Regions from separate parts of the Streptomyces sp. NPDC006335 genome, predicted to be linked through region 3. Evidence: riboswitches for the same ligand, from Rfam matches in the RefSeq annotation. Region 3 holds a riboswitch; each other region holds the start of a gene.
What was found. A riboswitch is a leader RNA that binds a small molecule or an ion and turns the genes downstream of it on or off. The one in region 3 is predicted to bind cyclic di-AMP.
Positions count from the first base shown of each region.

Region 1: another riboswitch for cyclic di-AMP. It lies ahead of ABZ098_RS14280 (peptidoglycan DD-metalloendopeptidase family protein); the one in region 3 lies ahead of ABZ098_RS07530 (NlpC/P60 family protein).
Region 2: another riboswitch for cyclic di-AMP. It lies ahead of ABZ098_RS39135 (M23 family metallopeptidase); the one in region 3 lies ahead of ABZ098_RS07530 (NlpC/P60 family protein).
Region 4: another riboswitch for cyclic di-AMP. It lies ahead of ABZ098_RS22045 (transglycosylase family protein); the one in region 3 lies ahead of ABZ098_RS07530 (NlpC/P60 family protein).

Region 1 is NZ_JBEXQX010000004.1:95,611-103,388, forward strand. Features, by position in the region: gene dxs (1-deoxy-D-xylulose-5-phosphate synthase) at 1-500, shown strand, start outside; gene ABZ098_RS14255 (aspartate aminotransferase family protein) at 497-1,882, shown strand; gene ABZ098_RS14260 (XRE family transcriptional regulator) at 1,956-2,561, shown strand; gene ABZ098_RS14265 (DUF6126 family protein) at 2,558-2,680, shown strand; gene ABZ098_RS14270 (tyrosine-protein phosphatase) at 2,693-3,490, opposite strand; gene ABZ098_RS14275 (alpha-galactosidase) at 3,699-5,774, shown strand; cyclic di-AMP (ydaO/yuaA leader) riboswitch at 6,083-6,241, shown strand; gene ABZ098_RS14280 (peptidoglycan DD-metalloendopeptidase family protein) at 6,246-7,184, shown strand; gene ABZ098_RS14285 (DUF6250 domain-containing protein) at 7,525-7,778, shown strand, end outside.
Region 2 is NZ_JBEXQX010000022.1:106,432-114,209, reverse strand. Features, by position in the region: gene ABZ098_RS39145 (PrsW family intramembrane metalloprotease) at 1-265, shown strand, start outside; gene ABZ098_RS39140 (aldo/keto reductase) at 321-1,265, opposite strand; gene ABZ098_RS39135 (M23 family metallopeptidase) at 1,427-2,452, opposite strand; cyclic di-AMP (ydaO/yuaA leader) riboswitch at 2,464-2,622, opposite strand; tRNA gene ABZ098_RS39130 (tRNA-Met) at 2,942-3,015, opposite strand; gene ribA (GTP cyclohydrolase II) at 3,123-3,764, opposite strand; gene ABZ098_RS39120 (MarR family transcriptional regulator) at 3,886-4,395, opposite strand; gene ABZ098_RS39115 (dihydrofolate reductase family protein) at 4,510-5,637, shown strand; gene ABZ098_RS39110 (hypothetical protein) at 5,870-6,970, shown strand; gene ABZ098_RS39105 (serine/threonine-protein kinase) at 7,397-7,778, shown strand, end outside.
Region 3 is NZ_JBEXQX010000002.1:340,892-348,669, reverse strand. Features, by position in the region: gene ABZ098_RS07550 (cobalamin B12-binding domain-containing protein) at 1-53, opposite strand, end outside; gene ABZ098_RS07545 (alpha/beta fold hydrolase) at 630-1,502, shown strand; gene ABZ098_RS07540 (M23 family metallopeptidase) at 1,794-3,356, shown strand; gene pcrA (DNA helicase PcrA) at 3,402-5,885, opposite strand; cyclic di-AMP (ydaO/yuaA leader) riboswitch at 6,431-6,590, shown strand; gene ABZ098_RS07530 (NlpC/P60 family protein) at 6,599-7,747, shown strand.
Region 4 is NZ_JBEXQX010000007.1:306,859-314,636, forward strand. Features, by position in the region: gene ABZ098_RS22025 (SurA N-terminal domain-containing protein) at 1-490, shown strand, start outside; gene ABZ098_RS22030 (nucleoside triphosphate pyrophosphohydrolase) at 735-1,733, shown strand; gene ABZ098_RS22035 (cytochrome P450) at 1,863-3,260, shown strand; gene ABZ098_RS22040 (transglycosylase family protein) at 3,451-4,419, shown strand; cyclic di-AMP (ydaO/yuaA leader) riboswitch at 4,625-4,792, shown strand; gene ABZ098_RS22045 (transglycosylase family protein) at 4,796-5,485, shown strand; gene eno (phosphopyruvate hydratase) at 5,783-7,069, shown strand; gene ABZ098_RS22055 (septum formation initiator family protein) at 7,183-7,659, shown strand; gene ABZ098_RS22060 (DUF501 domain-containing protein) at 7,730-7,778, shown strand, end outside.

The sequences.
Region 1 (7,778 bases), on a different contig from region 3:
GGTTCCCGAAGGAGTCGGTGGGTCCGGCGGTGCCGGCGATCGACCGGGTGGGCGGCCTGGACGTCCTGCACCGGTCCCCGAGTGCGCCGGAGGTCCTCCTGGTCGCCGTCGGCGTGATGGCCCCGGTCTGCCTCCAGGCCGCCGAGCTGCTGGAGGCACGGGGCATCAACTGCACGGTGGTGGACCCCCGTTGGGTCAAGCCAGTCGATCCCGCGCTGCCGGGCCTCGCGGCGGAACACCGGCTGGTGGCCGTCGTCGAGGACAACAGCCGGGCCGCCGGAGTGGGCGCCGCGGTGGAGCTGGCCCTCGGTGACGCCGAAGTTGACGTGCCCGTACGGCGGTTCGGGATCCCGGAGCAGTTCCTCGCGCACGCCAAGCGGGGCGAGGTGCTCGCCGACATCGGTCTGACGCCGGTCGAGGTGGCGGGACGGATCAGCGCGAGCCTGGCCGTGAAGGCGGCCGCGCAGGAGCAGGTCGAAGTCAAGGAGACAGCACAATGACCACCGAGTTCGACCTCGGCAGACTCCTGGCCGAGCGCGGGGCCGAGCGCTACGAGCTGCATGGCAGGTACCTGAACCACCAGCTCCCGCGCATGCTGCACACCATCGGCTTCGACAAGGTCTACGAGCGCGGCGAGGGCGCCTACTTCTGGGACGAGGACGGCAACGACTACCTCGACATGCTCGCCGGGTTCGGAGTGATGGGCCTGGGGCGCCACCACCCGGTCGTCCGCAAGGCACTGCACGACGTCCTCGACGCCTCCCTCGCCGACCTCACCCGCTTCGACTGCCAGCCGCTGCCCGGGCTCCTGGCGGAGAAGCTGCTCACCCACAGCCCGCACCTGGACCGGGTGTTCTTCGGCAACAGCGGCACCGAGGCAGTGGAGACCGCGCTGAAGTTCGCCCGGTTCGCCACCGGCAGGCCCCGCGTCCTGTACTGCGACCACGCCTTCCACGGGCTGACCACGGGCTCGTTGTCGGTCAACGGCGAGTCCGCCTTCCGGGACGGATTCGCGCCCCTGCTGCCCGACACGGCCGTGCCCCTCGGCGATCTCGACGCCCTGGCCCGGGAGTTGAAGAAGGGCGACGTCGCCGCCCTGGTCGTCGAACCGATCCAGGGCAAGGGGGTGCACGAGGCGCCACCCGGGTACCTGCGGTCCGCGCAGGAGCTGCTGCGCAGGCACAAGGCGCTGCTCATCGCCGACGAGGTGCAGACCGGGCTCGGCCGGACCGGGGACTTCTACGCCTACCAGCACGAGGACGGGGTCGAGCCCGACCTGGTGTGCGTCGCCAAGGCGCTCTCCGGCGGCTATGTCCCGGTCGGCGCCACCCTCGGGAAGGACTGGATCTTCAAGAAGGTCTACTCGTCGATGGACCGGGTGCTGGTGCACTCGGCGAGCTTCGGATCCAACGCCCAGGCGATGGCGGCCGGGCTCGCCGTCCTCTCGGTCATCGAGAACGAGCAGATCGTCGCGAACGCCCGCGCCACCGGCGATCTGCTGAGGTCCCGGCTCGCGGAACTGATCGACAAGTACGAGCTGCTCGCCGACGTGCGAGGCCGGGGCCTGATGATCGGCATCGAGTTCGGCAGGCCGAAGTCGCTGAAGCTGCGCAGCCGCTGGACCATGCTCCAGGCCGCGCGCAAGGGCCTGTTCGCGCAGATGGTCGTCGTACCACTGCTCCAGCGGCACCGGATCCTCACCCAGGTCTCCGGTGACCACCTGGAGGTCATCAAGCTGATCCCCCCGCTCGTCGTCGGGGAGAAGGAAGTGGACCGGTTCGTCGACGCCTTCACGGACGTCATGGACGACGCGCACAGCGGCGGCGGGCTGATGTGGGACTTCGGCAAGACGCTGGTGAAGCAGGCGGTGGCCAACCGGTAACGGCCCACCGCAAGGCTTTTGCCTCTGAGGCAAGAAATTTGCCGCAGAGGCAAAGCTGCGTCTCAATGGAGGTATGACCTCCCCGGAAGCCTTCACGGAGCTGCCCTCGGTGGCTCCCCAGCTTCGCGCGCTGCGCCGTCGCGCCTCCCTCACCCTGGAGGCGGCGGCCGGGGCCGCGGGGCTGTCGCCCGCCCATCTCTCCCGGCTCGAGACCGGTCAGCGCCAGCCCTCGCTGCCGATGCTGCTCGCGCTGGCCCGCATCTACGGTACGACGGTCTCGGAACTTCTCGGCGAGACGGCCGCCGACCGGGACGCCGTGGTCCGCGCCGCCGACATGGAACCGACCGAGGCGGGCGGCTGGACCTACTTCCAGGCGGGCGCGGCCGGCCGTGGCATGCAGGCCCTGCGGGTGCAGGTGCCGCACGGATCCCAGGGTGACATCGTGCGCGTGCACCCCGGCGAGGAATGGCTGTACGTCCTCAGGGGGCGGCTCCGGCTCCGCCTCGGGGACACCACGCACCGGCTCGGCCCGGGCGACAGCGCGCACTTCGACTCGCTGACCCCGCACCGCATCGCCGCCCAGGACCCCGACGGTGTCGAGCTCCTGTTCGTCCACACCCTTTTGCAGAGTCCCACGGCCACGCTGTGCCTGGGCCCCACCCCTGGAGAGACGTCATGAGCGACATGGAGGAGAAGTTCCCCCGCGCCCTGTGGGTGCGCCTGATCATCTACCTGGCGGTCGGCCACGTCTTCGCGGCCTTCATCTACTTCCTCTTCGAGGTGGGAGCCGGGCAGTAGCGGCCGTACTGTTCAGTCGAGCAGGCGCTCCCGCAGCCGCTCACGGATCTCGGGGGTCAGGCCGAGGCCCTCTTCCAGATACGCCTCAACACCGCCCCACGTCTCCTCGATGGTCTCGAAGGCCGCCGTCAGATACTCGGCGCGCGCCTCGAACAGAGGGCTGAGCAGCTCCATGACCTCGGGGGAGTAGGCGTCGGCGGAGGCGCTGGTGCGGCGGACCTTGTAGCGGCGGTGCTTGGCGTTCGACTCCAGGTAGTCGGCGATGATCGCCTCGCGCTCCACCCCCAGGGCGAGCAGGGTCACGGCGATGGACAGACCCGCGCGGTCCTTGCCGGCCGCGCAGTGCATGAGGGCGGGCACGCTGTCCTCGGCGAGCGAGCGCAGCACCTGGGAGTGTTCGGCGGTGCGCTCCTTGACCATCGTGCGGTAGGAGCCGATCATGCGCTCCGCGGCCTTGCCGTCACCCAGGAGCTCACGGAGCTGCTCTATGTCGCCGTCGCGGACCATCTTCCAGAACCAGGTGCCCTCCGCCGGGTCGCTCAGCGGCAGGTTCACATTGGTGACGCCCGGCAGGTCGACGTCGGGGCCCTCCAGCTTCTGGTCCGCCGAGTTGCGGAAGTCGAAGATCGTGTGCAGGCCCAGGGAGGCCAGGAAGGCGGCGTCGTCCTCGGTCGCGTGCGCGAGGTGACCGCTGCGGAACAGCACTCCGTACCGCACCCGCCGTCCGTCCGCCGTCGGCAGTCCGCCCACGTCACGGAAGTTGCGAACACCTGCCAGTTCGGGTTCGGTCGACGGGATCTGCTGCGTCACGGGGGCTCCTCCCAGCCGGGCTCCGCCGACGCGGCTCGTCGACGGGGCACGTTCTCGACGATACGACATGGGTTCCTGGGGCAATGAAGTTGTCCACAGGGGCGGCAATGACTTGTCCACAGCCGTTGCAGCCAGGGCTGTCGGCCATTGATGATGTTGGGGCCTGAGTGCACCTGTTGGCACCTGTTCGGATCTGTGAGGAAGCACCATGCTGGAGATCGCCGAGAACGGCCGTACGTGGATTCTGTCCGGGCCGGCCAGCAGTTACGCCCTGCACCTCACCGCCGAGGACGAGCTGCTGCACCTGCACTGGGGGGCGAGGATCGCCCTGGCCGACGCCGAGGCCCTCGCCGTCCGCCCGCTGCCCGAGTACTGGCCCTTCGAGGCCCCGCTCGACGGACGCGAGGAATACCCCGTCGAGGGTGGCCCCCGCTTCACGCGCCCCGCCCTGTCCGTGCGCACCGACGAGCGGCGCGGTACCGAGTGGATCTTCGAGGCCTACGACACCGATGACGACGAACTGCGGCTGCGGTTCCGCGACGGCGGGCTGATCATCACGCTGCACTACCGGATGCGCGACGACGTCCTGGAGCGCTGGGTGACCCTGGACAACCAGGGCCCGGCCCCGGTCGAGCTGCTGCGCGCCGACTCCGCCACCTGGACCCTGCCCGACCGCGAGGACGGCTGGCGGCTTTCCCAGCTGCACGGCCGCTGGGCCGCCGAGTCCCTGCTCACGCGGACCCCCCTCACGTACGGCGAGAAGGTCGTCGGCAGCCGCCGCGGCCACACCGGGCACCAGCACCTGCCGTGGGTCGCGCTCGACACCGACGCCACCGAGGAGCGGGGCGAGGTCTACGGCGTCGCCCTCGGCTGGTCGGGTTCCTGGCGGATCGCCGTGGCGCAACTGCCCGACGCGCGTGTGCAGATCACCGGCGGCGCCGGATACGACGACTCGGGTCTGCTCCTGCTGGCGGCCGGGGAGTCCTTCACGACCCCCCTCTTCGCCGGTCTCTGGAGCGACGGCGGCTACGGCGGCGCGAGCCGCGCCTGGCACGCCTACCAGCGGGCGTACGTCATCCCGGACGCGGACCAGGACAGGCCCGTGCTGTTCAACTCCTGGGAGGCCACCAACTTCGACATCTCCGAGGAGCAGCAGGGCACCCTCGCCCGGCGGGCCGCGGCCATCGGTGTCGAGCTGTTCGTGGTGGACGACGGCTGGTTCGGCGCCCGGACCAGCGACCGGGCCGGGCTCGGCGACTGGACGCCCAACCCCGACCGCTTCCCGTCCGGCCTCAAGCCGCTCGCCGACTACGTGCGCGCGCTCGGCATGCAGTTCGGCATCTGGGTCGAGCCGGAGATGATCAACCCGGACAGCGAGCTGTACCGCGCCCACCCGGACTGGGTGCAGTACCAGACAGGGCGAAAGCGGACGGAGTTCCGCAACCAGCTCGTGCTGAACCTCGCGCGCGAGGACGTCCAGGAGTACTTGTGGGAGCAGCTCGACACTTTGCTCTCCTCGGCCCCGATCGACTATGTGAAGTGGGACTTCAACCGCTGCTTCACGGACGCGGGCTGGCCCGGTGAGCCCTACCCGCAGCGCCTGTGGGTCGACCATGTGCGCGGCTTCTACGCCCTCCTGGACCGGTTGCGGGCGGCTCACCCGGGTGTGGCCTTCGAGTCCTGCTCCGGGGGCGGTGGCCGGATCGACCTCGGGGTGCTGAGCCGTACCGACCAGGTGTGGACCTCGGACAACACCGACCCGCTCGACCGGCTCGCCATCCAGCACGGCTTCAGCCAGATCCATCCCGCGCGGGTGATGGCCGCCTGGGTCACCGACAGTCCCAACACCCAGCTCAACGACCGGGTGAGTTCTCTTCGGTTCCGGTTCGTGAGCGCGATGGCCGGCGTGCTCGGAGTCGGCGGCGACCTCGCGGAGTGGACCGAGGAGGAGCTGGCCGAAGCCGGTCGGTGGGTGAACCTCTACAAGGAGATCCGCCCCGTGGTGCAGCGCGGCGACCTCTACCGGCTGCGGCCTCCGCGGGGTGGGCTGAGCGCGGTGCAGTACGTCCTCGGGGACGAGACCGTCGTTCTCGCCTGGCTCCAGGCGCAGAAGTACGGCGAGTCGGTCCCCTCGCTGCGGCTGCGCGGACTTGACCCGACAGCAACGTACGAATGCCGTGAAACGGGCGAAGTGCACCGAGGGGGCGTACTGCTGCATCACGGACTTCGTACCGGCTTGCGCGGCGACTTCGATGCCACGGTTATCCGCCTGCGTCGCATCTAGGGCTTCTGTCCGAATTAATGGCTTCCTTCCAACTCCGCCCAAGATGAGGGTTCCTGTGAATTCGTGACGTGAGGAGCGTCATACCCGTGACCGTGTGTCGCCCGTCATGTTCACGTAATTCGCAGGTTTGGCAAGGGGATTTGTGTGGGGGAAGGGCGTCCGATTCACGCAGCGTGACCGGCAATTCTCATTAGGGATCAACAAAAACGCATACCCGCGCAACCTCTCACTTGTCCCTTTGCGTCTTGCTCGTTTACGTTCGCCACCGATCCGGTCGGACGCCCAATCCTGCCGCCGAACGGATTCCCCACACTCACTCACCCGTGCACGGCAGGAGCGGGGGACCCACAGGTATCAACGCCTGTTTCGGTTCCCGGAACAGGCTTGGGGTTAAGTCGCGTCTCGGCGCGGCCGGGCATCTCCAGCTCGCACCCGACAGCTCACCTCGCAGGCGCCGGAGAGGAATTCGCCATGCCCGCGAAGGGTAAGCACCGCCGTCCGAAGTCCCAGCGCTTCACCCGCTCGATCGCCGTCGCCGGAACCGGGGGTGCCGCGCTCGCCCTCCCGCTCATGGGGGCCACCGGCGCGCACGCCGCCACTTCCCAGTCCGTGTCGGAAAAAGCGGTTCAGTCGCTTCCGGTCACGCAGAAGTCCGCCGAGAAGTCCGCTGAAAAGACGGCTGCGAAGAAGAACTCCGCGAAGACCCCGACCGTACGCACCTATTCGGTGCGGGTCGGCGACTATCTCTCGAAGATCGCCGACGAACAGCACGTCAGCGGTGGCTGGAAGAAGCTCTACGCCGACAACCGTGAGGTCGTCGGCGACGACCCGTCGTTGATCCACCCGGGTCTGAAGCTCACGATCGGCAAGAAGGCCAAGGCGAGCACGGCGAAGACCCAGTCCTCGGCGCCGTCCTCGGCGAAGGCCGAGAAGACGGAGTCGAAGAAGTCGTCCTCGAAGCCGGCGACCGCCACCCAGAGCTCCGACACCGCCGGCTCCAGCGGCTACACCCTCCCGGTCAGCGGCGCCACCGTCGGCACCGGGTACCGCGTCGCGGGCAGCATGTGGTCCAGCGGCTACCACACCGGCGTCGACTTCGTCGTCCCGACCGGCACCTCCCTCAAGGCCGTGGCCGCGGGCACGGTCGTCTCCGCGGGCTGGGGCGGCGCCTACGGCAACCAGGTCGTCATCAAGCTGAACGACGGCTACTACGCCCAGTACGCCCACCTGTCCCAGCTCTCCGTGTCGGCCGGTCAGACCGTGACCGAGGGCCAGCAGATCGGCCTCTCCGGCGCAACCGGCAATGTGACCGGCCCGCACCTGCACTTCGAGATCCGCACCACGCCGGACTACGGCTCCGACGTGGACCCGGTCGCCTACCTCCGCTCGAAGGGCGTCGCCGTCGGCTGACGATGCCTCCCTGTGCCACCGAAGGCCGGACCCCGATCCCCGGGTCCGGCCTTCGGTGTTTTCTCGGAAGCCTTGAGAAGCCCACAGAAGCCTTTTGAGAAGCCTTCAGAAGCCTGAGAAGTCTTCAGAAGGGCTTCAGAAGCCTTCCGGAGTCTTTTCAGGAGCGGGAGGCCGACCGTGCTTGTCGGCGCCCGCATGGTCACTTCGTGGCGTTCTTGTGGCAGGCGCGCCCGAGGCGTCGACAGGTGGGGGAGGGGCGCGGCAGAGTGAACTCCGTTGCTGTGCAAGCGCTTTCTAACGGCTTCGGAGTTCATCCCCTTCCCGGAAGGAACCGTCCCCCATGACGACCACGCGCAGAGCCTTCGGGGCTCTCGCCGCCGGCGCCGCCCTGGGCGCCCTCGCCCCCGCGGCCACCGCGAGCGCCTCCCCCCGCCACCGCCGCCTCGTCGCTCACGACGACTTCCGCCACGGTCTGGGCCGTTGGGCCGTCGAACTGGAGCAGGGCGGCACGGTCACCGCACGGCGCGGGGTCCTGGAGGTCGACGTGCCGGCCGGTGCGACGATCTGGTTCCGGCAGCCGCTCGAAGGGCCGTA
Region 2 (7,778 bases), on a different contig from region 3:
CCGGGGGCGGCTCGGGCGGGCGAACGCGGACTTCGTCGTACGGGAGCGGGAGTTGCTGCACGAGCTGTGGCGGCGGCGGGACGTCGCGCGCCCCGCGCTGGACCACGCGGCCCGCACGACGGCACCGCCGGTACCGGTGGCCGCGCCGCCCTGGCCGGTGCACGGGGCGTACGGCTACCCGGCGCACCCGCCGCACGCGGCCCAGCCGACGTATCCGGCCCACCCGACGGTGCCGTACCCCGCCTACAACCCGTACCGGACGTAGACGGCCCGCGCACGGCTCGGCACCGCCGGTCGGCCCAGGACCACGTGCCGGAGGGTCAGGCCGAGGCCTCCGTCAGGCGTCCCAGCTCCTCGTCCGTCAGGGTCAGCTCCGCCACCCTCAGCAGCGCCGGCAACTGCTCCACCGTGCGGGCGGAGGCGATCGGGGCCGCGACCGTCGGCTGGGCGGCGAGCCAGGCGAGGGCGACCGTGGCGACCGGGACGGTGTGGGACTCGGCGATGTCGTCGAGCGCCGCGAGCACCTTCCGGCCGCGCTCGGTCTCCAGGTGCTTGCCGGCGCCCGACTGGCGCGGGCTCTCCACCGTCGTACCGACGCGGTACTTGCCGGTGAGGAACCCGGAGGCGAGGGCGTAGTACGGGACGGCGGCAAGGCCCTGCCGGGAGGCGACGGCCTGGAGTTCGCCCTCGTACGTGTCGCGCGAGACCAGGTTGTAGTGGGGCTGGAGGGCGGCATAGCGCGCGAGCCCCTCGCGGTCGGAGAAGTCGAGGGACTCCGCGAGGCGCGCGGCGGAGATGTTGGAGGCGCCGATCGCCCGCACCTTGCCCGCCCTCACCAGCTCGTCCAGCGCGCCGATGATCTCCTCGACCGGCACCTCGGGCTTGTCGAAGTGGGTGTAGTAGAGGTCGATGTGGTCGGTGCCCAGGCGCCGCAGCGAAGCGTCCGCCGCCGCCTTGATGTTCGCGGCGGTCAGGCCGGGGAAGTCGGGGTGCTGGCTGACCTTCGTGGCGATGACGACGTCGTCGCGGTTGCCGCGTGCCGCCACCCACTTGCCGATGATGGTCTCGGACTCGCCCCCGGAGTTCCCGTCGACCCACGCCGAGTACGAGTCGGCCGTGTCGATGAAGTTGCCGCCGGCCGCGGTGTACGCGTCGAGGACGGCGAAGGAGGTGGCCTCGTCGGCGGTCCAGCCGAAGACGTTGCCGCCGAGGGAGAGCGGGAAGACCTCGAGACCGGAGGAGCCGAGCTTGCGAAGAGAAGTCATGCCGTACGTCAACGCCCGTGCCGGACGCCGGTCTTCCGACCCGGCCGCAAAGTCCTCGTAAACAAGCGGAATCAGTGGCTCCGACGCACCGGCAGCCCTGACGTCGGGGGGACGTCGTCAGGGCTGCCGGAGTTCGCGTAAGACCTCGGAAGCGGAAGACCTCAGGGGGTGAGACCCTTGCCGCGCAGCCACGCCGCCGGGTCGATCCCGTCGGCCGAGCCGTTCGGGTGGACCTCCAGGTGCAGGTGCGCGCCGGTCACGTTGCCGGTGGCGCCCACGCGGCCGATGACGTCACCGGTGCCGACCTTCTGGCCGACGCTGACGCTGATCGAGGACTGGTGGCAGAACCACAGCTCGGTGCCGTCGTCGAGGGTGAGGATCGTGCGGTAGCCGTAGGAACCGGCCCAGCCGGCCTCGGTGATGGTGCCGCTGTGGACCGCCTTGATGAGCGTGCCCGTGGGAGCGGCGAAGTCGAGGCCCGTGTGGTAGCCGGAGGACCACAGGGAGCCGGCCTGACCGAAGGTCGAGGTGATGGTGTACGACGAGGTCGGCAGCGTGTACTGCTTGGCGAGCTCGGCCAGGCGCTCGGCCTCGGCCTTCTTCGCCGCCTCCTCCTCCGCCTTCTTCTTCGCGGCGGCGGCCTTCTCCTGGGCTTCCTTCTCCGCCTTGGCGGCGGCCGCGTCGGCCTCCTTCTGGGCGGCGTCCGCGACGGCCTGGGCGGCCTTGGTGTCGAGCTGGTCCTGCTGGAGCTCGGCCTGGGCCAGGATGCGCGAGCGCAGTGCCTCACCGGCGTCCGAGGTGCCCTCGGCGGTGGCGGCGCTGGTGGCGCCGACGCTGCTGAAGGCGCTCGTGTCGTCCGCGGCGGTGTCGGAGTCGTCCGAGATGAGCGAGCCCACGTTCGGCAGGTCGGGCATCGAGATGGAGACCGGCGGCTTGCCGGTGTTGGCGCTGGCCATCCCGCCCGCGCTGACCGCGGCTATGACGCCGACGCCCAGGACGGTGGAGCTACGGGCGAAGCCCCCGCCACGCTGCTTGGCGACGCGATGCCGGCCTCGTACGGGAGCGAGGGAGTCCGCGGTCGGGTTCCACTCGCCGAGCGGAGCCTCGTCGTCGGCACGGTAGCCGCCGTACACGAGGGTGTCGCTCGGAACGTACGGCGCCTCGGGGGCAGGCGGGTTGGACGCCACGTGGGCGCGCTCCTTTCCTTCCTTCTCGCCTACCGGGTTAGCTGACGGGTTCGGAGCAGGAAGGTCTCCTACGCGCGTATACCCGCCGTGTTGCCACGGCGGACTGACGAGCGATTCACCCCAAGGTGGTGGTTCCCCGGTTCCCTTGCGGAATTCGGCGCGTGAGCACGGAGCCGTCTCTTGTGACGGCTGGGACGACCGCGCTGCGTTATCGAACGTTAATAGACCCGGGGGCCCGATTCCAAGCTGTTCCGCTTGATCATTAACGAAATCCCGCTGGACTTACGGCCCATGAACGGCGAAAAACGGGCGAGTTGACCTTGCCTCAGATGACAGGCAGGTGTTGACGGCGTGTCAGTCGTTGTGCGGAGGGCGCTCACCCGATCACAGCACGTCACATCACGCCACGAAGCGCGCCGACGGCGTGCCGCTGCCGCGAAAACACTCAGGGCCGGATCCAGTAACTGGAATCCGGCCCTGAGCCTTGAGTAGCGGGGACAGGATTTGAACCTGCGACCTCTGGGTTATGAGCCCAGCGAGCTACCGAGCTGCTCCACCCCGCGTCGTTGTGTGACCAGCATACGTCATCCGCGGGGCGGTTCGCGCCAGGGGTGTTTCAGAGGCACCGCGCGGCGGCACCGAGCGGGGTCGGCCACCGCCCAGGTGACGTTCAGCCGACGCCGAGTTCGGTCAATTCGCCCAGCGGCAGCGTGTGCTGGGTCTGGAGGACCTTGGCGCGCAGGTAGCGGACGTTGTGCGCGGTGGTGAAGACACCGGTGGGGACCCGGTCGCGGACGTCGATGCCGAGGTCGCGCAACTGGCCCGCCTTGTCGGGGTTGTTGGAGAGCAGGTCGAGCCGGTCGATCCCGAGGGCCTGGAGCATCTGCGCGGCCGCCGTGTAGTCGCGGGCATCCTCGGGCAGGCCCAGCGCGGTGTTCGCCGCGTAGGTGTCGAGGCCCTGGTCCTGGAGGGCGTACGCGTCGAGCTTGTTGTAGAGGCCGATGCCGCGGCCCTCCTGGCGGAGGTAGAGCAGGACGCCACCGCGCTCGGCTATGCGCTCGACCGCCTCGCGCAGCTGCGGGCCGCAGTCGCAGCGGGCGGAGCCGAAGACGTCGCCGGTGAGGCACTCGGAGTGCAGCCGCACCAGCGGGGCGGTACCGGGGGCGGGGTCGCCGAGGACGACGGCGAGGTGCTCGCGCCCGTCGGTCAGGCCGTGGAAGGTGACGAGCTCGGCGTCTACGCGGTAGCCGTCCCCGAAGCGCAGCGGGACGCGGACGCGGGAGCGCTGGGTGGCGGCGGGCAGGTCGGGCATGCGGATACTCCGGTCCGTAGGCATACCTGCTTCAGATTTGAAGCAGTTCTACTGATCGAGACCCTACCCTATGCTTTAAATTTGAAGCAACGACTTTATGGCGCTCGTCACACGCGCGTGCTCAGGAACAGGACGGGGACGACCGCCGACGCCACGGGACCTCCTCCGAGGGGCCGCCCTCCCCCTGGAGCCCCGCGGTGACACTGGAGAAGATCTCCTCCAACTGCCCCACCTGCTCCGGGGTGAGCCGGTCGAAGAGCGCGGCACGGACCGTCTCCACATGCCCCGGCGCAGCCCGCTCCAGCACCGCCATACCCTCGTCCGTGAGGACCGCGATGCTGCCCCGCTTGTCCCACTGGCAGCTCTCGCGCCGCACCAGCCCGTCCTTCTCCAGCCGGGCGACGGCGTACGTCAGCCGGGGCCGGGTGATCTTCAGCCCCTCGGCGAGATCGGTCATCCGCAGCCGGCGCTCCGGGGTCTCGGAGAGGTTGGCCAGGATGGAGTAGTACAGGTGCGGCATGCCGGCCTCCTGCTGGAGCTGCCGGTCGATGGTGTCCTCCAGGAGGAGCGAGGCGGCGATGTACGCACGCCAGGCTCGCTGCTCGTCGGGGCTGAGCCAGCGGGTCGTCATGGTCCCAGTGTAGGTTTGCTTCAAACTTGAACCAAGCCCCGCCGCTCCGAAGTGCTCTGAAGCACCTGAAGTGCTCTGAAGCTCCCGCACCCGTTTCCGAGAGGAACCCCGCCGATGCCCCACCCCTACGTCCTCCTCTCCGCCGCGGTCTCCCTCGACGGCTACCTCGACGACACCGGCCCCGACCGCCTCCTCCTGTCCAGCCCGGCCGACTTCGACCGCGTCGACGAGGTCCGCGCCTCCGTGGACGCGATCCTCGTCGGCGCCGGCACCATCCGCGCCGACAACCCCCGCCTGCTGGTGAACTCCGAGACGCGCCGCGCGGCCCGCACCGCCGCCGGGAAACCGCCGTACCCCCTCAAGGTCACGGTCAGCGGCTCGGGCGAGCTGGACCCGGCCGCGAACTTCTGGCACACCGGCGGCGACAAGCTGGTCTGCACGACGGACCAGGGCGCGGAGCGGGCCCGCGCGCTGGGCCTGGCGGCCGACGTGGTCTCCCTGGGCCCGGAACTCGACTGGCGCCGCCTGCTGGAGCACCTGCGTGAGGAGCGCGGGGTGGAGCGGCTGATGGTGGAGGGCGGCGGCCGGATCCACACCCAGCTCCTCCAGCAGGGCCTGGCGGACGAGGTGCAGCTCGTCCTGGCCCCCGTCTTCGTCGGCAGCCCGCAGGCCCCCCGCCTCTTCGGCCCGGGCGCGTACCAGCCCGGCCGGCTGCGCCTGGTGGAGACCCGCCGTATCGAGGACGTGGTCCTGATGCGCTACGAGCCCACCGCCCCCGGCGCGGGCCTGGTCCCCGTCGCCGCGGACCACCACTGGCTCGCGCTGGCCTGTGAGTTGGCGACGCGATGCCCGCCCTCGCGGACGGCGTTCAGCGTGGGCGCGGTGGTGGTGGCGGCCGACGGCACGGAGCTGGCGCGCGGACACTCCAGGGAGGGCGACGACCCGGTCGTCCACGCGGAGGAGTCGGCGCTGGCGAAGATCGCCCCCGACGACCCGCGGCTGCCGTCCGCGACGGTCTACACGAGCCTGGAACCCTGCACCCACCGCGCCTCCCGCCCGGCCCCCTGCGCCCGGCTGATCCTGGACGCGGGGGTACGCCGGGTGGTGACGGCCTGGCGGGAGCCGGACACCTTCGTGGCGGCGGCGGACGGGACGGGACTACTCACCGGCAAGGGCGTGGACGTGGTGGTGCTGGACGAGTACGCGGAGCGGGCGAAGGCCCCGAACCGTCATCTGGCGTGACCAGGGCCCTGACGTGCCGGCCCGGGAGACGAAGCGGCGCCCGACCCGACCGAAGCCGAACCGGGCGCCAGCAGTCTCCCGTCGGCATGAAAATGAGGGCCACCCTGCAGGACCGGTCGTGCGGGCGTCCCAGGCACGCCGAGCCAGGCCGGTGCCCACGGATCCGAAACACGTTATGCCTCAACTGGCGGCACCTCTATTCTGGTCTGTTGCCCACCTGGAGATAGACACCATGACCGCCCTGACAGACCCGCTCACCGAAGAGCAACGGCTCCTCCTCGACATCGTGTGGGCGACGTTCGTCGAACACGAGCGCTTCCCGAACTTTTTCCACGTCGCTTACCGCATGCGAAAGCACGGCCACGACGCCGCGAAGGTCCTCTATAGCTTCCCTGTGATTGGCCACGACCAGGTCTCAAACGGCTACCGGGCCGTCGGGTGGTGGGGGCACGGCTTCACCCCGCAGTCCGACGGGCCGGTGTACCTGACCATGGCGGGGCTCTACCACCTGCAGCATGACCAGATGGCCCGCGATCTTGCCCGTGGCCTGCTGGCGTATATGCAGCAGATGACCCGGGAGCAGGACAGGATCCTCGACAGCCCCTTCGACCTGCCCGATATCGACGTGAACCTCGGCGACGTCCTGAAGGAGATTGACGGCACCAGTCCCCTGCTGGAGCGCATGGCTCAAATCGCCGACCGCGAGTGGCCAGGCATGCGCTTCAACAAGACATCCCTCACTGGCCGACTCGGCGCGCTGCCATCCGCGGACTGCGACACCCTCGACCTCTACCTCGCCGATATCGCCGCCCACCTGTCGCCGCCTGCGCCGCCGGAGGCGCTGTCCTTCACCGAGCCGCGCGCCTTGTTGCGCGCGCTGAACTTCCTCGACGTCACCTACGAGCTGGTATTCGGCGAAGCCCTAGTTATCCCGCCGCCCATGGATCGCTCCAGCCTCCTCGCCTTGGACGTCGGCGACGAAGCGGCCTACAACTCCGGGCTGGTCGTCTTGACCGACATCCTGCGCGACTTCAAGGTGCCCGGCCGCAGTCCAGGCTCGGGCCTGCTGCGACTAGAGGAACATCTCGCCGACAAGCTACCCGCGCTCGACCGCGACGCGGTCCACCAGGCCGTACAGCTCCTGGACCAGATCCGTGTCATCCGCAACTCCGCCGTCCACCCCAAGCCACGGCCGGAACTCGCCACCGCCCACCACGCGCTTGGGCTGGGCTTCCCGGTCCGCGACTTCACCGCTGCCTGGGACAGCGTCCGCGCGCACGCTGAGCGGGCCGTGAGCAACCTGCAGGAGGCGATCCAGTCCGCTAGGCCCTGAGACCAGTCGCCGCGGCAGGTGTTTCTATCTGTTCGGTCAAGGTCTGTGGGCTTGGTCAGGAGAAATAAGGTAGCCAGAGGGGGAATGATCTTGATGGGTGGTTCCGGACGCTTCTTCGGTGTCCGGAACCACCTCGTCAGGTCAGGTTCGATGTGACCTTCGATCCGATCCCTCGCGGCCGCCGCTGCGTCGTCCGCTCACGCACCACCCAAGCACCCAACGCGTTCTACCGTGGTCGAGGGGCCGACTCCGATCACGCCTCGTTGCTTGGGTCAAGGGGGCGCCCTCTCGCAGAGCCACTCCGAAGGGACCATTACTCGCCAAGTCCGTATCACCCTGGGCAAACTGCTGATCCGATGGGAAAGCCGCTGGCAAGATGGCCGCTTGGGTGGACTGCGCGGCAGTCGGGGGAGCAAGGAGCAGTGGGTGGGGACGACGATTAACGGCCGGTTTCTGTTGCTCCCTCAGGAGGCCCGCCCGGGGGGTTTGTCCGAGGTCCGCAAGGCCGTGGACATCAAGAGCGCTGGCGGTGACCACGTCGCCGTGAAGCTGCTCAAGCAGCGCGAGGACGACGCGATCACCCGGATCTTCCTGGAGCGGGAGACCTCGGCGCTCAAGGCACTGAATCATCCCCATATCGTGCGGATGCTCGACTCTGGCTGGGATCAAGGGCTGGAGCGGTACTTCATCGCCCTGGAGTGGATTGACCGCAGCCTCAAGGACGAGATGGCAGATGGCCGTCCCCTTGACTGGCCGGCCTACTTCACACGTATAGGCGGACCGTTGGCTTCCGCCCTCGCGTATGCCC
Region 3 (7,778 bases):
TCGAGCCCCGGTTTGGCCACCACCACGCGGATCGGACCGGCTGTCACACCCATCACTGCCTCCATGAAGCGACTGCGTGCAATTCCTACCGACTAGTACCGCACAGACCGGGAATGTGAACGAACGTTATCGCCACCATCTCGCACCACGCAGTTTCGCAAGGGACACCGAGGGGGAAATCACATGGTGGGACACGTTCGGGAGCCGCAACGAGGTCGCCGCACCGCCGCGCCGCAGGACGCGCGTCACGGGGGCGCGGCGCGCCGGCGACGGCGCGAAGGGCACGTAGGACAGGTAAGGCACGACAGCGGGGAGCCTCGTCGCCACACCGACAGGGCGGCTCGTCACGTCACCGGCGCACCACCAGCACCGCGAGCAGCACCATCGGCACCATCGGCACCACCGATACGACCGGAACACGCACCGGCATCGTCGGCAGCGCCCGCACCACCGGTTCCGTCGCCTCCGCCGGCCCACCCGGCGACCCCGGAACCGGGCGCCGACCGCCGCACCCGTCCCCCGCGACCCACTCGCGCCACGTCGGCGTCGAAGACGACCTTCGCCGCGACTCCCCATGAGCGCACACGGGGGACGGAGCCGTCCTCCCGTGTGCCGACAGGAGGTCGGCCATGAAGGTCACCAAGGCGGCGGCGCTGCCCCTTCTCCCGCTCTGTCAGCGTCTGCTTCCCGGCAGGCTGGCGGGGCTCTCCATGGCCCTCCTGAAGGCGACCGCGCTCGAGCTGGCGATCCTCGCGGGCCATCTCCTCCTGTACCCGTCCGGCATCGCGCAGGAGCGCCGCTCCCCCGTGCCCTCGCTCCCAGCCCCGGAGGACGGCGCCGCGCAGTTGCCGACGGAGGCCAAGCCCCCGGTCGTCCTGCTGCACGGCTTCATCGACAACCGTTCGGTCTTCGTGCTCCTGCGCCGCAGCCTCGCCCAGCACGGCAGGCAGCAGATCGAGTCGCTCAACTACTCGCCGCTGACCTGCGACATCCGCGCCGCGGCGGAGCTGCTCGGCCGGCACATAGAGGGGATCTGCGAGCGCACGGGCAGCGAGCGGGTCGACGTCGTCGGGCACAGCCTCGGCGGCCTGATCGCGCGGTACTACGTGCAGTGTCTCGGCGGCGACGCCCGGGTCCGCACCCTGGTGACGCTCGGCACCCCGCACTCCGGTACCAGGGTGGTGCCGCTGGCGAACGCGCACCCCATCGTGCGCCAGATGCGCCCCGGCTCGGAGTTGCTCGAAGAGCTCACTCGGCCGGCCCCCGGCTGCCGTACGCACTTCGTCAGCTTCTGGAGCGACCTCGACCACCTGATGGACCCGCTGGAGACCGCCTGCATCGATCATGAGGACCTGATGGCGGAGAACGTCCGGGTGACCGGGATCGGACATCTCGCCCTGCCCGTGCATCCCGCCGTGGCGACCGGCATACGGCGGGTGCTCGACACCGCGCGGGCCGGGGAGGAGACCGTCGGACGCGCGGGCGGACTGACCGTGGCGTAACGGTCGTATCGGTCACCGGTCACAGGTCGCGGACAGTCGTCGGACAGGCCGTCGACAGCTCTCCGCGATCCACCGGAGGCCGGACCGCCATCGAACAAGCTTCGAACACAGGGCCAAGGTCCCGCCCGCAGTCCCCCGAAACACGGCCGAATGCCCGTTTCCTGCGCGCCCGAAACCAGTTGAAGATTGTCGCGCCCGCATACCGCCGGGTACAGTCGCCGCACTGCTCTGGCAGCCCCTGTTGTCGAGGCGAAAGAGAAGTTGGTGAACGACCGTCACCCGTCGGGGACCATGACCACCCCGGCTCCGGCCTCCGACGCCGACTCGTCGCACTATGCGTCGTACGGCACCCAGGAGGCCCAGTACGGCGACCTCACCACGTTCGGCGGCTACGACGCCACCGGTTTCAGCACCGCGGGTACCCAGGACGCCACCGGTACACACACCACCGGCACCTTCGAGACCGACCCGCTCTTCGGCAACATGCCGGGGGACGCGACCGGTTCGTACGACGCCTCGACGTGGAGCACGGGCGGCCACCAGACCCTGAACTACGACATGTACGCGGCCCAGCACCACGCCGCCTACGACACCGGCGCGTACGACGCCACGCAGTGGGGCGCCGACCACCAGCAGCTCGCCGCGATCCCCCCGCAGGGCGGCAGTGCCGACCACAGCGGACAGTGGGACGCGAGCTCCTGGCAGCAGCCGGACCAGTCCGCGGGCCCGGCCGACCAGACCCAGCAATGGGAATGGGGCACGCAGGCCTTCGACACCGGGGCGTACGACGCCACGCAGTGGAACTCCGACGGCACGGCGGCCGACCCGCAGCAGACGGCCACCTTCGAGCAGGCCGGGTACGACGAGACCCACGCCTACGACGAGAGCCACGCGTACGGCGAGGCGAATCCTTACGGCGACGCCTACGCCGAACACACCTCGCACGACGGCGAGTCGAACGCCACCGGGGACACCGGTGGCACGGACAACGGCGGCACGGACACCGGCGAGATGCCCGCCGTCCACGACGCCGACGCCCCGCTCCTGGACGACCAGGAAGAGGCACCCCAGGCCTCGGCGCCCGCCCCCGGCTCCCGCGTCGCCGCGCGCAACGCCGGCCGCTCCCGCCGCCGTATGCCCGCCAAGCGCTCCGCGCTGCTGACGATCGCCGTCCCCTCGGCGTGTGTCATGGGCGTCGCCGGGATCGCCGCCGCCTCGGTCGGCACCTTGACCGGCGACGACAAGGACACCTCGACGACCCTCGCCGACACGAGCGCCGTCAAGCCGGCCGTCGCGAACAACAAGTTGGACACCCAGCTCGAGAGCCTCGCGGCCGGTGCCGACGACTTCGCCGACCGCGCCAGCCGTACGCAGGAACGTATCGACCTCAAGGCCCAGCAGGTGGCCGAGAAGAGGAAGGCGGCGGAGGAGGCGGCCCGCAAGGAGCGGCTGCGCCCGAAGTTCGCGCTTCCGGTCGCGCAGCGGGGACTCAGCGCCTATTACGGCCAGTCAGGCGTCAACTGGATGTCCGTCCACACCGGCATCGACTTCCCGGTGTCGTACGGCACGACGGTGATGGCCGCGACCGACGGCACCGTGCGGACGCAGTGGAACAGCGCGTACGGCAACATGATGGTCGTGACCGCGAAGGACGGCACGGAGACGTGGTACTGCCACCTCTCCAGCTACCGCGTCGCCTCCGGTACGACGGTGAAGGCCGGCGACCCGATCGCCTACTCCGGCAACTCCGGCAACTCGACCGGACCGCACCTGCACTTCGAGGTGCACCCGGCGGGCGGTTCGGCGATAGACCCCCTGCCGTGGCTGCGCAGCCACGGACTGGACCCGACGTAATTCCTCGGGCCCAGCCCCCTTCCGGACTTCCGGCCCTTTTCGGAGCTACAGCTTCTCCACCGGCGCGTACCGCAGCAGCAGCCGCTTCGGCTTCGCTTCCCCGAAGTCGATCGTCGCCTCGGCGTTCGCGCCCGTGCCCTTCACCCCGACCACCGTGCCGAGACCGAACTGGTCGTGGGTGACGCGGTCGCCGACGGCCAGGGACACCACCGGCTTCTCCGAGGTCCTGCGGGTCGCGAAGCCGGAAGCCCCCGACGCCGAGGAACGGGAACGGGACGACGACAGCGACGCGGCGACCCCCGAGACCGGCCCCGCGGGAGCAGCGGTCGCACCCGTGCGCTTCCAGTCGACGTGCTGCGCCGGAATCTCCTCCAGGAAGCGGGAGGGCGGGTTGTACGACGGCTGCCCCCACGCGCTGCGCAGCGAGGACCGGGTCAGGTACAGCCGCTCACGCGCGCGCGTGATGCCGACGTACGCCAGGCGCCGCTCCTCCTCCAGCTCCTTGGTCTGGCCGAGGGCGCGCATGTGCGGGAAGACGCCGTCCTCCATGCCGGTGAGAAAGACGACCGGGAACTCCAGGCCCTTGGCGGTGTGCAGGGTCATCAGGGTGATGACGCCCGAGCCGTCCTCGTCCTCGTCGGGGATCTGGTCGGAGTCGGCGACGAGCGCGACCCGCTCCAGGAAGTCGGAGAGCGAGCCGGTCTCCTCGCCCTCGCCGGACTCCTGCTCGAACTCCAGGGCCACTGCGGCGAGTTCCTGGAGGTTCTCGATGCGGGTCTCGTCCTGGGGGTCGGTGGAGGCCTGCAACTCGGCGAGGTAACCGGTGCGTTCGAGGACGGCCTCCAGGACCGTCGCCGGGCCCGCGCCGGACTCGACGATCGTACGGAGCTCCTCCATCAGCACGTTGAACCGCTTGACGGCGTTGGTGGAGCGCGCGGCCATGCCGTACGCCTCGTCGACGCGCTTGAGCGCCTGCGGGAAGCTGATCTTCTCGCGCTGGGACAGGGCGTCGATCATCGCCTCGGCGCGGTCGCCGATGCCCCGCTTGGGGACGTTCAGGATGCGTCGCAGCGGTACGGAGTCCTCGGGGTTGGCGAGGACGCGCAGGTAGGCCAGGACGTCCCGGACCTCTTTGCGCTCGTAGAAGCGGACCCCGCCGACGACCTTGTAGGGCAGGCCGACGCGGATGAAGACCTCTTCGAAGACACGGGACTGGGCATTGGTGCGGTAGAAGACGGCGACGTCGCCGGCCTTCGCGTCGCCCGCGTCGGTGAGGCGGTCTATCTCGTCGGCGACGAACTGCGCCTCGTCGTGCTCGGTGTCGGCGACATAGCCGGTGATGCGCGCGCCCGCGCCCGCGTTGGTCCACAGGTTCTTGGGGCGGCGGGACTCGTTGCGCTCGATGACCGCGTTGGCGGCGGTGAGGATCGTCTGGGTGGAGCGGTAGTTCTGCTCCAGGAGGATCGTCGTCGCGTCGGGGTAGTCCTCCTCGAACTGGAGGATGTTGCGGATGGTCGCGCCGCGGAAGGCGTAGATCGACTGGTCGGCGTCACCGACGACACAGAGCTCGGCAGGCGGCAGGTCGTGCTCGCTCGGCGGTACGTCCACCGGGTGCTCGGAGGTCCCTACCAGCTCCCTGACCAGCGCGTACTGTGCGTGGTTGGTGTCCTGGTACTCGTCGACGAGGACATGCCGGAAGCGCCGGCGGTAGTGCTCGGAGACATCGGGGAACGCCCGGAGCAGGTTGACCGTCGTCATGATCAGGTCGTCGAAGTCGAGGGCGTTCGCCTCGCGCAGCCGCGACTGGTACATGGCGTAGGCCTGGGCGAGGGTCTTCTCGAAGCCGTCGGCGGCCTGGGCGGCGAAGTCCTCCTCGTCGATCAGCTCGTTCTTCAGGTTGCTGATCTTGGCGCTGAAGGACTTCGGCGGGTAGCGCTTGGGGTCGAGGTCCAGGTCGCGGCAGACCAGGGCCATGAGCCGCTTGGAGTCGGCGGCGTCGTAGATCGAGAAGGACGAGGTGAAGCCGAGCTTCTTCGACTCCCTGCGCAGGATCCGCACGCAGGCGCTGTGGAAGGTCATGACCCACATCGCGTTCGCGCGCGGGCCGACGAGCTGCTCGACGCGCTCCTTCATCTCGCCCGCGGCCTTGTTGGTGAAGGTGATCGCGAGGATCTGGCCCGGGTGGACATTGCGCTCGCCGAGGAGGTGGGCGATGCGGTGGGTGAGCACCCGGGTCTTGCCGGAACCGGCGCCGGCCACGATGAGCAGCGGGGTGCCGGAGTGCACGACGGCCGCGCGCTGGTTCTCGTTCAGCCCCTCCAGGAGGGCGGCCGGGTCCACCACCGGGCGCGGGGCGCCGTCGCGGTAGTAGGCGTCCCGGTCCGGGGGCACGTCGAACTTCCCACCGAACAGATCGTCCGGAACGGGTTCCGGTACGTGGTCGTCCTCGGGCGGCGGCGGGGGCTCCTCCCCATGCCCGCGAGGGGCCTGGAGGTCCGCCAGGAAGCTGTCGTCAAAGAGGCTGCTCATCGCTCTCCGAGTCTAGGGTGCCCCACTGACAGCCCGCCGCCGCCCCGAGAACATCCACCCGAACCGAAACCCCGACGATCTTCCGCACCGAGCCTCCGGCCGACTCCCCGCCCTTCCGCCATGCCCGCCACGGGCGGCTCCCGACCAGGCCTCATCGCCGTAGAGCGAGGGCGACGCCCTCGGGAGCGAACCTTCACGCGCACACTTGCCGTGCGAGACCTTGGTCACGACAGCTTGCCGTCGGGTAGGAGCGCGGTCGCGCCTTGCCGTGCTGCTGGAGGAGGACGGACCCACCCGCCTAGCGGTGGGGCCGCGCGCGGCAGCCTGCCGCGAGCCGACCCGCAATGCAGACAGAAGGCATCGGACCAGCGAAAACAGCCCGCGTCAGCACAGATCACTACGGATCGGCCACGCGGAGCGGCGCCCGGGACGAAGGTCACGAAAATGTATCGGGCATATCGAACATCAACCTTCACAGGGGCCACACCAGTTGGCTACCGTTCCCGGCAGGCCGTACGACCCCCTCCGGCGAACGTCGCCGGGCCGCACGGCCTCCGCCGAGTCCGCAGCGCCGCCGCGCGCCCGGAGCCGGGGACCCACCGAACCCGGGGTGAATCGGCCGACTCCCGCCCACGGGAGCGCCGTAGGGCAACCCTTCCCGCCCGAACCCGACAGCTAACCCGGTAGGCGGAGCACGGAAGGAGTCGCCTCCCTTGGCGTCGCACCGCAAGTCGCGTCCCGTCGGTACGCGCGTAGCAGGCATACGGACCCCGGCCCTCGCGACGGCCGCCCTCACCTCCGTGGCCCTGCTGTCCCAGTCGGCGAACGCCGCGCCGGCCGATGACAAGCCGAGTCTCGAAGAGGTCGAGAAGAAGGTCGACGACCTCTACCGCCAGGCCGAGTCGGCGACCGACACCTACAACGCGGCCAAGGAGAAGACGGCCAAGCAGCGCAAGCAGGTCGACACGCTCCTCGACGACGTCGCCCAGCGCACCCAGAGGCTCAACGAGGCGCGGGAGGAACTCGGTTCCTTCGCCGCGGCCCAGTACCGCACCGGCGCCGCCGCGCCCGACACGGCGACCTTCCTGCTCGCGGACACCCCGCAGGACTACTTCGACCAGACCCAGCTCATGGGCCGCTTGACGAGCCGCCAGAAGGGCGCGGTCGACGACTACGTCTCCGAGCAGTCCGCGACGATGAAGAAGCGCCAGGAGGCCTCCCAGAGCCTTCAGACGCTCACCGAGACGCAGAGCGACCTGAAGACCGCCAAGGCGACCGTCCAGCGGAAGCTCGCCGGCGCCCGCGCGCTGCTGTCGGAGCTGACGGCCCAGGAGAAGGCGCGCCTCGCGGCGATCGAGAAGCGGAAGCAGCAGGAGGCGGCCCGCAAGGCGGCGGAGCTGGCGCAGCAGCAGGCGGCGGCGGAGAAGGCCGCGCAGGAGGCCACCGCCCCGCAGGAGAGCACGTCCACGCCGACCACGTCCGCGCCGGCCGACTCCACGTACGCGACCAAGGCCGCCAAGGCCCTCGCGTTCGCCCGCGCGCAGGTCGGCAAGCCGTACGTCTGGGGCGCCACCGGCCCCGACTCCTACGACTGCTCAGGGCTCACCCAGGCCGCCTGGAAGGCCGCCGGCGTCGATCTCCCGCGCGTCACCTACGACCAGGTCAACGCCGGCACCACGGTCTCCCTGGCCGACGCGCAGCCCGGTGACCTGGTCTTCTTCTACGACGACATCAGCCACGTCGGCCTCTACATCGGCAACGGCATGATGATCCACGCCCCCAAGCCGGGCGCGTACGTCCGCGAGGAGTCGATCTACTACGACGGCGAGTCGGCGATCCACAGCGTGGTCCGCCCGGCCTGACCCCTCGTCCCCCTCGTCCCACCCTGGCGGC
Region 4 (7,778 bases), on a different contig from region 3:
GGTGCGTGACGCGCAGCGGGCCTCCGTCACGGACGAGACGCAGTACAAGCAGGCCATCGCCAAGACCGGCACCCTCACCCGTGACGTCCTGCACGGCATGGTCCTCGACCGGGTACTGCACCGGGCGGCCGCCGACGCGGGCGTGACCGTGACCCGCAAGGAGGTCCAGGAGCTGCGGTCCGGCCTGGAGGAGCAGGCGGGCGGCGCCAAGGGCCTCAAGACCGCCTGGCTCCAGCAGTACGGCATCGCCCCCGAACGCCTCGACGAGAACCTCCGCCTCCAGCTGGAGGCCCAGAAACTCGCCGGAAAGCTCGGCACCGACACCAGCGACCCCGCCTTCTGGAACGCCCTGAGCAAGGCGTCCAAGCAACTCGACGTCGACCTCAACCCGCGCTACGGCACCTGGGACGTCACGAAGAGCACCCGCGTCGACGCGAAGACCCCGTGGGTACGTGAGGTCACGGCGACGGGGAGCGAGCAGAGCGCTTAGCGAAACGGGACGGGACCTCCGGGAGGGCGGGAGGGCCGGCAGGGGTCGGGGGCTCGCAGAGGTCGCGGGGGTCGCCGGGCTCGCAGGGGTCGCGGGATGGGGACGGTCCGTGGGATGGGGACGGTCCGCAGGGCGGCTCGCAGAACGGTCCTTTTCGCGGGCGGATGATCGTACGATCACTCCGCCGTCCCCCGCCTGTGGACAACCTGATCGCCCCGTCGGCACCGTGCGTTAGCTTCGAACTGTGAACGCAACCGGCTTCGAGCCCGCCCCCGACCAGGACCCCGACACGGCGTCCGCCCCCGGCCGCATCGTCCTGCTCACCACCAGCCACCGCGTCGCCCCCGGCCTGCTGTCCTGGCCCGCCTGGCAGGCGCTGCAAGCCGCCGACCGTGTCCTGTGCGCGGACGGCGCCCACCCCCAGCTCCCCTATCTCCGGGAGGCCGGGATCGCGGTCGACGAGACGTCCCCGACCGCGGAGGAACTGGTCGCGGCGTGCGCGGGCGGACACACGGTGGTTGTCGTGGCCACGGGCGAGGGCGAGCCGGCCCTCACGGACGGCCTGGCCCGCCTCGCCGGATCCGGACGCCTGCGGATGCCCGAGCTGGAACTGCTCCCCGCCTCCTACGACCTGCCCGGCGCCCGCCTCCTCGACCTCGTCCAAGTCATGGACCGCATCCGCAGAGAGTGCCCCTGGTCCTCCCAGCAGACCCACAAGGGCCTCGCCAAGTACGGCATCGAGGAAGCGTACGAACTCGTCGAGGCCATCGAGGAGGGCGACCGCGACGAACTGCGCGAGGAACTCGGGGACGTCCTGCTCCAGGTCATATTCCACGCCAGGATCGCCGAGGAGGACCCGGAGGCCCCCTTCTCCGTCGACGACGTCGCCGGCGGCATCGTCGCCAAGCTCATCCACCGCCACCCCCACGTCTTCGGGGACGAAACAGCCGACACCCCCGAAGAGGTCAAGGCCCACTGGCTGCGCACCAAGGCGATAGAGAAACAGCGCACCTCGGTGACCGAAGGCATCCCCCTGGGCCAGCCCGGCCTCGCCCTCGCGGCCAAGCTGGCGTCCCGCGTGCGGACGGCGGGCCTGGACGTCCCCCTCCCGGACACCGAGGGCATCGGCTACGAACTCCTCGCCCTGGCCACCCGCGCCGAGGCGGAGGGCGTCGACCCGGAGGCGGCACTGAGAGCTGCCGCACGGGTGTATCGGGATGCGATTCGGGAGGTGGAGGGGTGAGGGGGTGAGGGGTTGCGGTAGCGCCGGTTGGGTGGGGGAGGGGCCTGGCGGTGGGAGGAGGGAGGGCCCTCGGCACGTGACGGAAACGGCCCCGAGAACACCCCCCACCCCGCCCGATAACGTCAAGGAGTGACCGACCACCCCTCACCCACCCCCGCCACTCCGCCCCCCGCCCCCGCCACTCCGCCCCCCACCTCCGCCACTCCGCCCCCCACCTCCGCCACTGCGCCCCCCACCCCCCTCACTCCCCCCACCTCCACCCCCACTGCAACCCCCACCCCCCCACCTCCCCACCTCTTCACCTGGGAGTTCGCCACCAACCCCTACCCCGCCTACGCCTGGCTCCGGGAGCACGCGCCCGTGCACAGGACGCGGTTGCCCAGTGGGGTGGAGGCATGGCTGGTCACCCGCTACGCCGATGCCAAGCAGGCCCTCGCCGACCAGCGGCTCAGCAAGAACCCGGCGCATCACGACGAGCCGGCGCACGCCAAGGGGAAGACCGGTATCCCGGGGGAGCGCAAGGCGGAGCTGATGACGCATCTGCTGAACATCGACCCGCCGGACCACACCAGGCTCCGACGGCTGGTCAGCAAGGCGTTCACGCCGAGGAGGGTCGCCGAGTTCGCGCCCCGGGTGCAGGAGTTGACGGACGGTCTCATCGACGGGTTCGCGGCCACCGGCACGGCTGACCTCATTCACGATTTCGCGTTCCCGCTCCCCATCTACGCGATCTGCGACCTGCTCGGCGTCCCCCGGGAGGACCAGGACGACTTCCGGGACTGGGCGGGCATGATGATCCGGCACGGCGGCGGGCCGCGGGGCGGGGTCGCCCGGTCCGTGAAGAAGATGCGCGGCTATCTCGCCGACCTCATCCACCGGAAGCGGGAGGCGCTGCCCGACGAGCCGACCCCCGGCGAGGACCTCATCTCCGGGCTCATCCGCGCCTTTGACCACGGTGAGCATCTCACCGAGAACGAGGCCGCGGCCATGGCCTTCATCCTGCTCTTCGCGGGTTTCGAGACCACCGTCAATCTGATCGGCAACGGGGTCTACGCCCTGCTCACGCACCCCGAGCAGCGGAACCGGTTGCAGGAGTCCCTGGCCGGCGGGGAGAGGGCTCTCCTGGAGACCGGAGTGGAGGAGCTTCTCCGTTACGACGGCCCGGTCGAACTGGCCACCTGGCGGTTCGCCACCGAACCCCTGCGGATCGGCGGGCAGGACATCGCGGCCGGGGACCCGGTGCTCGTCGTACTCGCGGCCGCGGACCGGGATCCGGAGCGGTTCGCCGACCCGGATGTGCTCGATCTGTCCCGCCGTGACAATCAGCACCTCGGTTACGGCCACGGCATCCACTACTGCCTCGGTGCCCCGCTCGCCCGCCTGGAGGGCCAGACCGCGCTCGCCACTCTCCTCACCCGGCTCCCGGACCTCCAACTCGCGGTGGATTCGGCTGATTTGCGCTGGCGTGGAGGGCTCATCATGCGTGGACTGCGCACTTTGCCCGTGGAGTTCACGCCCGTCCGGTAATCGACCGAGGGGTCCGGCCTATCCCGGCGGGGTGCCGCGTAAACATGACGCGCCCTCAAGTCTGTGATCTTCACGTGATCTACGCGGCATTAACTTGTGACAAGTGATCGAATCCCTATACGTTCACGGACCAGCGCGGCCCCGTACCACCCGCCGCGCCGGTACTTGCTGTCTCGGGAAAGGTCCCTCCATGCTCTCCGGGAACGGTCGTCACCGTCGCCCCCGTCAGGCTCCGGCCCTCCTCGTGGCGGCCGGTGTGACGGGATCCGCCATCGCGATCCCACTGCTCGGGGCGACCGGCGCGAGCGCCGCCACCGGCACCACGTGGGACCGGGTCGCGGAGTGCGAGAGCGGTGGCTCCTGGAGCGCCAACGACGGCAACGGCTACTACGGCGGCCTCCAGATGTCCCAGGAGAACTGGGAGAAGTACGGCGGCCTCGAATACGCCGAGACGGCGGACCTGGCCAGCCGCAACCAGCAGATAGCCGTGGCCGAGAAGCTCCTCGCGGACCAGGGCATCGCCGCCTGGCCGACCTGTGGACTGCTCGGCGGTCTCAGCAAGGACTCCAGCTCGGCCGACGTCGACACGGGCGTGGGGAGCGACACCCCCTCTGCCTCGCCGTCCGGATCGTCCGGATCGTCCGGTTCCTCGAACTCGTCGGGCTCCGAGGAGTCTTCCGGGCTGCTCGACGCGCTGGACGGTTCGTCCGCGACGCCCTCGCCGTCGGGTACTCCCTCCAGCGGCGACAGTCCCGCCAAGTCGGACAAAAAGAACTCTTCGGAGTCCGAGAGCTCCGTGAAGGATGACGCCCAGCCCTCCGACAGCTCGCCCGTAGTGAGTCCAGAAGAGGATGAAGCGGACAAGTCGTGGCAGGAGGGCAGCTCTTCGGCCCTCGTCGACGTCGGCGCCCTCGGCTCCGGCAAGCACCGCGGCGACAGTGCCGAGGAGAATGTGACCAAGAGCGCAGCCTCCTCCTCGGCCGGCCGTCACGCCGCCCGCACCTACACGGTCCGGGAGGGTGACTCCCTCGTCTCCATCGCCGACTCCCTTGGCCTCGACGGCGGATGGCGTGCCCTCTACGCCGAGAACAAGGACCGCATCGGAGCTGACCCGAGCAACATCGTCGCCGGTCAGACGCTCGACACAGGGGCTGAATAGGGTCGAAAAGACCTGAAAAACAGCGGGAGTTCACGTCACACTTCGCACCGAATGTCCACTTTGGTGAAAGTGTGGGATGAGTCTCAGAAGCCCTGATCGTCTTTGAAATTCCGCCGAGCGCGTGTCTACGGTCGTGACCGCTCGGCAACCCGAGCCCCGTCTGTCGCAACGCCGAATCCTGCCAGCGGCCGTACGGGAACAGTCGTCGCGTCAAGCGCCGTAGGCAGGAGCGGGGGACCCAAGGTAAGTGCCGGGCCCAGCAGTTCACGCTGGACCGGCTTGGGGTTAAGTCGCGCACCGCGAGGTGTGCGACCGGGCAACTCAACCGGCCCGAACCCGACAGCTCACCTCGCAGGCGTCGGTGAGGGGATCCACCATGCTGTTTTCCGGCAAGGGCAAGCACCGTCGTCCGTCCAAGGCCACCCGCGCCGCCGCGCTCGCCGGCGTCACCGGTGTCGCCATCGCCGCCCCGCTGATGGCGGCCGGCAGCGCCTCCGCCGCCACCGCCTCCGAGTGGGACGCCGTGGCCCAGTGCGAGTCCGGCGGCAACTGGTCCATCAACACCGGCAACGGCTACTACGGCGGCCTGCAGTTCTCCGCCTCCACCTGGGCCGCGTACGGCGGCACGCAGTACGCCGCGCAGGCCAACCAGGCCAGCAAGTCCCAGCAGATCGCCGTGGCCGAGAAGGTCCTCGCCTCCCAGGGCAAGGGTGCCTGGCCGGTCTGCGGCAAGGGGCTGTCCAGCGCCGGCTACAGCGGCGGCTCGTCCTCCTCCAGCTCGAACTCCAGCTCCTCGAACTCGGGCACCAGCACGCGCTCGACCGACGAGCAGAGCGCCTCCCGCTCGAACGACCGCCCGGCGGCCAAGAAGACCGTCACCACCCCGACCGGCAAGAAGGTCAAGAAGGGCGATGGCGAGTACAAGGTCGTCAAGGGTGACACCCTCAGCTCGATCGCCGAGAAGCACAAGGTCAAGGGCGGCTGGCAGAAGCTGTTCGAGCTGAACAAGGACATCATCGACGACGCCGACTTCATCTTCCCGGGTCAGCAGCTGCACCTGAAGTAAGAGACCTGGCTGAACCACAGGGCCCTCACAGCCGTGTCCTCCAGGATGAAGGCCTCGTGAGGGTCACCCCCCGTCCCCCACGGGCTCCCCGCTCCGGTGCGTGTTCCCCCGTACGCACCGGGGCGGGGTTTTTTCATGCCCCGGCGCCGACCGGTCTTTGTTCAGTTCAGAAACAATTTACTCTCGGTTCTGTCCAGGGGGCGGTCCACACGGTGGCCGATCCCCCGGAGCCGGTTAGGCTCGGACTCGCAGAACCCACCGCGGTCCCGGCGGACCGTGTCACATCCCAAGAAGGAGATGCTCGTGCCGTCCATCGACGTCGTCGTAGCCCGGGAAATCCTGGACTCCCGAGGCAACCCCACGGTCGAGGTCGAGGTCGGCCTCGACGACGGCAGCACCGGTCGTGCCGCCGTCCCCTCCGGCGCCTCCACGGGCGCCTTCGAGGCCATCGAGCTGCGCGACGGTGACCCGAACCGCTACCAGGGCAAGGGTGTCGAGAAGGCGGTCCTCGCCGTCATCGAGCAGATCGGCCCGGAGCTCGTCGGCTACGACGCCACCGAGCAGCGCCTGATCGACCAGGCGATGTTCGACCTGGACGCCACCGACAACAAGGGCTCGCTCGGCGCCAACGCCATCCTCGGCGTCTCCCTGGCCGTCGCCCACGCCGCCTCCGAGGCCAGCGACCTCCCGCTCTTCCGCTACCTGGGCGGCCCGAACGCGCACCTGCTGCCGGTGCCGATGATGAACATCCTGAACGGCGGCTCGCACGCCGACTCCAACGTGGACATCCAGGAGTTCATGATCGCCCCGATCGGCGCGGAGTCCTTCTCCGAGGCGCTGCGCTGGGGCACCGAGGTCTACCACACCCTCAAGAAGGTCCTGAAGAGCAAGGGCCTGTCCACCGGCCTCGGCGACGAGGGCGGCTTCGCGCCGAACCTCGAGTCCAACCGCGCCGCCCTGGACCTCATCCTCGAGGCGATCAAGGAAGCCGGTTACATCCCCGGCGAGCAGGTCGCCCTGGCGCTCGACGTCGCCGCCTCCGAGTTCTACAAGGACGGCAAGTACCAGTTCGAGGGCAAGGACCGCTCGGCCGCCGAGATGACGGAGTACTACGAGGAGCTCGTGGCGGCCTACCCGCTCGTCTCCATCGAGGACCCGCTGTTCGAGGACGACTGGGCCGGCTGGAAGGTCCTCACCGACAAGCTCGGCGACAAGGTCCAGATCGTCGGCGACGACCTGTTCGTCACCAACCCGGAGCGCCTGGCCCGCGGCATCGAGGACGGCGCCGCCAACGCGCTGCTCGTCAAGGTGAACCAGATCGGCTCGCTCACCGAGACCCTCGACGCCGTCGAGCTCGCCCAGCGCAGCGGCTTCAAGTGCATGATGTCCCACCGCTCGGGCGAGACCGAGGACGTCACCATCGCCGACCTGGCCGTCGCCACCAACTGCGGCCAGATCAAGACCGGCGCCCCGGCCCGTTCCGAGCGCGTCGCCAAGTACAACCAGCTGCTGCGCATCGAGGAGATCCTCGACGACGCCGCGGTGTACGCCGGCCGCAGCGCCTTCCCGCGCTTCAAGGGCTGACACACCGGCTGGCCCTTCCGGGGTCAAGCCTTAGCCAGTCGTACGTACGTCCCCGTACCGGTCCCGTACCGTGTGCGGGGACGTACGCACGTAGAAGGGGAGGCGGAGAGCCGATGGCCGTGAAGGACCGGGACCGTTTCTCCACCACGACCAGGATCAGGCTGCTCGGCGAGCAGACCGCGGCCCGTGTCTACCGGTCCCAGACCAGACGGCAGGCCCGCCGCTCCCGGCTGACCGGCCGGGCCGCGCTGCTCGCCCTCGTGCTGTGCACGCTGGTGGTGGCGCTGGCGTACCCGATAAGGCAGTACGTCTCCCAGCGCGCCGAGATCGCCGATCTCCAGCGGGAGAAGGCGCGGGCCGCCGAGCGGGTCGAGAAGCTGCGCGACCTCAAGGCGCGCTGGCAGGACGACGCGTACGCGGAGCAGCAGATCCGGCAGCGGCTGCACTATGTGATGCCGGGGGAGACGGGGTTCATCGTCGTCGACCCGGACGCGGCGAAGCAGTCCCGCAGCGACCTGAGCGCGGCCGACCGCCCCTGGTACGCGAACGTCTGGGACGGGGTCGACAAGTCCGACGCCTCCGACCAGTGAGACGACCGCAAGACCTGAAGACCTGAAGACCTGAAGACCTCAAGACCTGAAGACCGATAGAAAGACAGGCATGGAAACGCCCCCGCCCTCCACCCCGCGCACCGAGCCCACCGACGCCG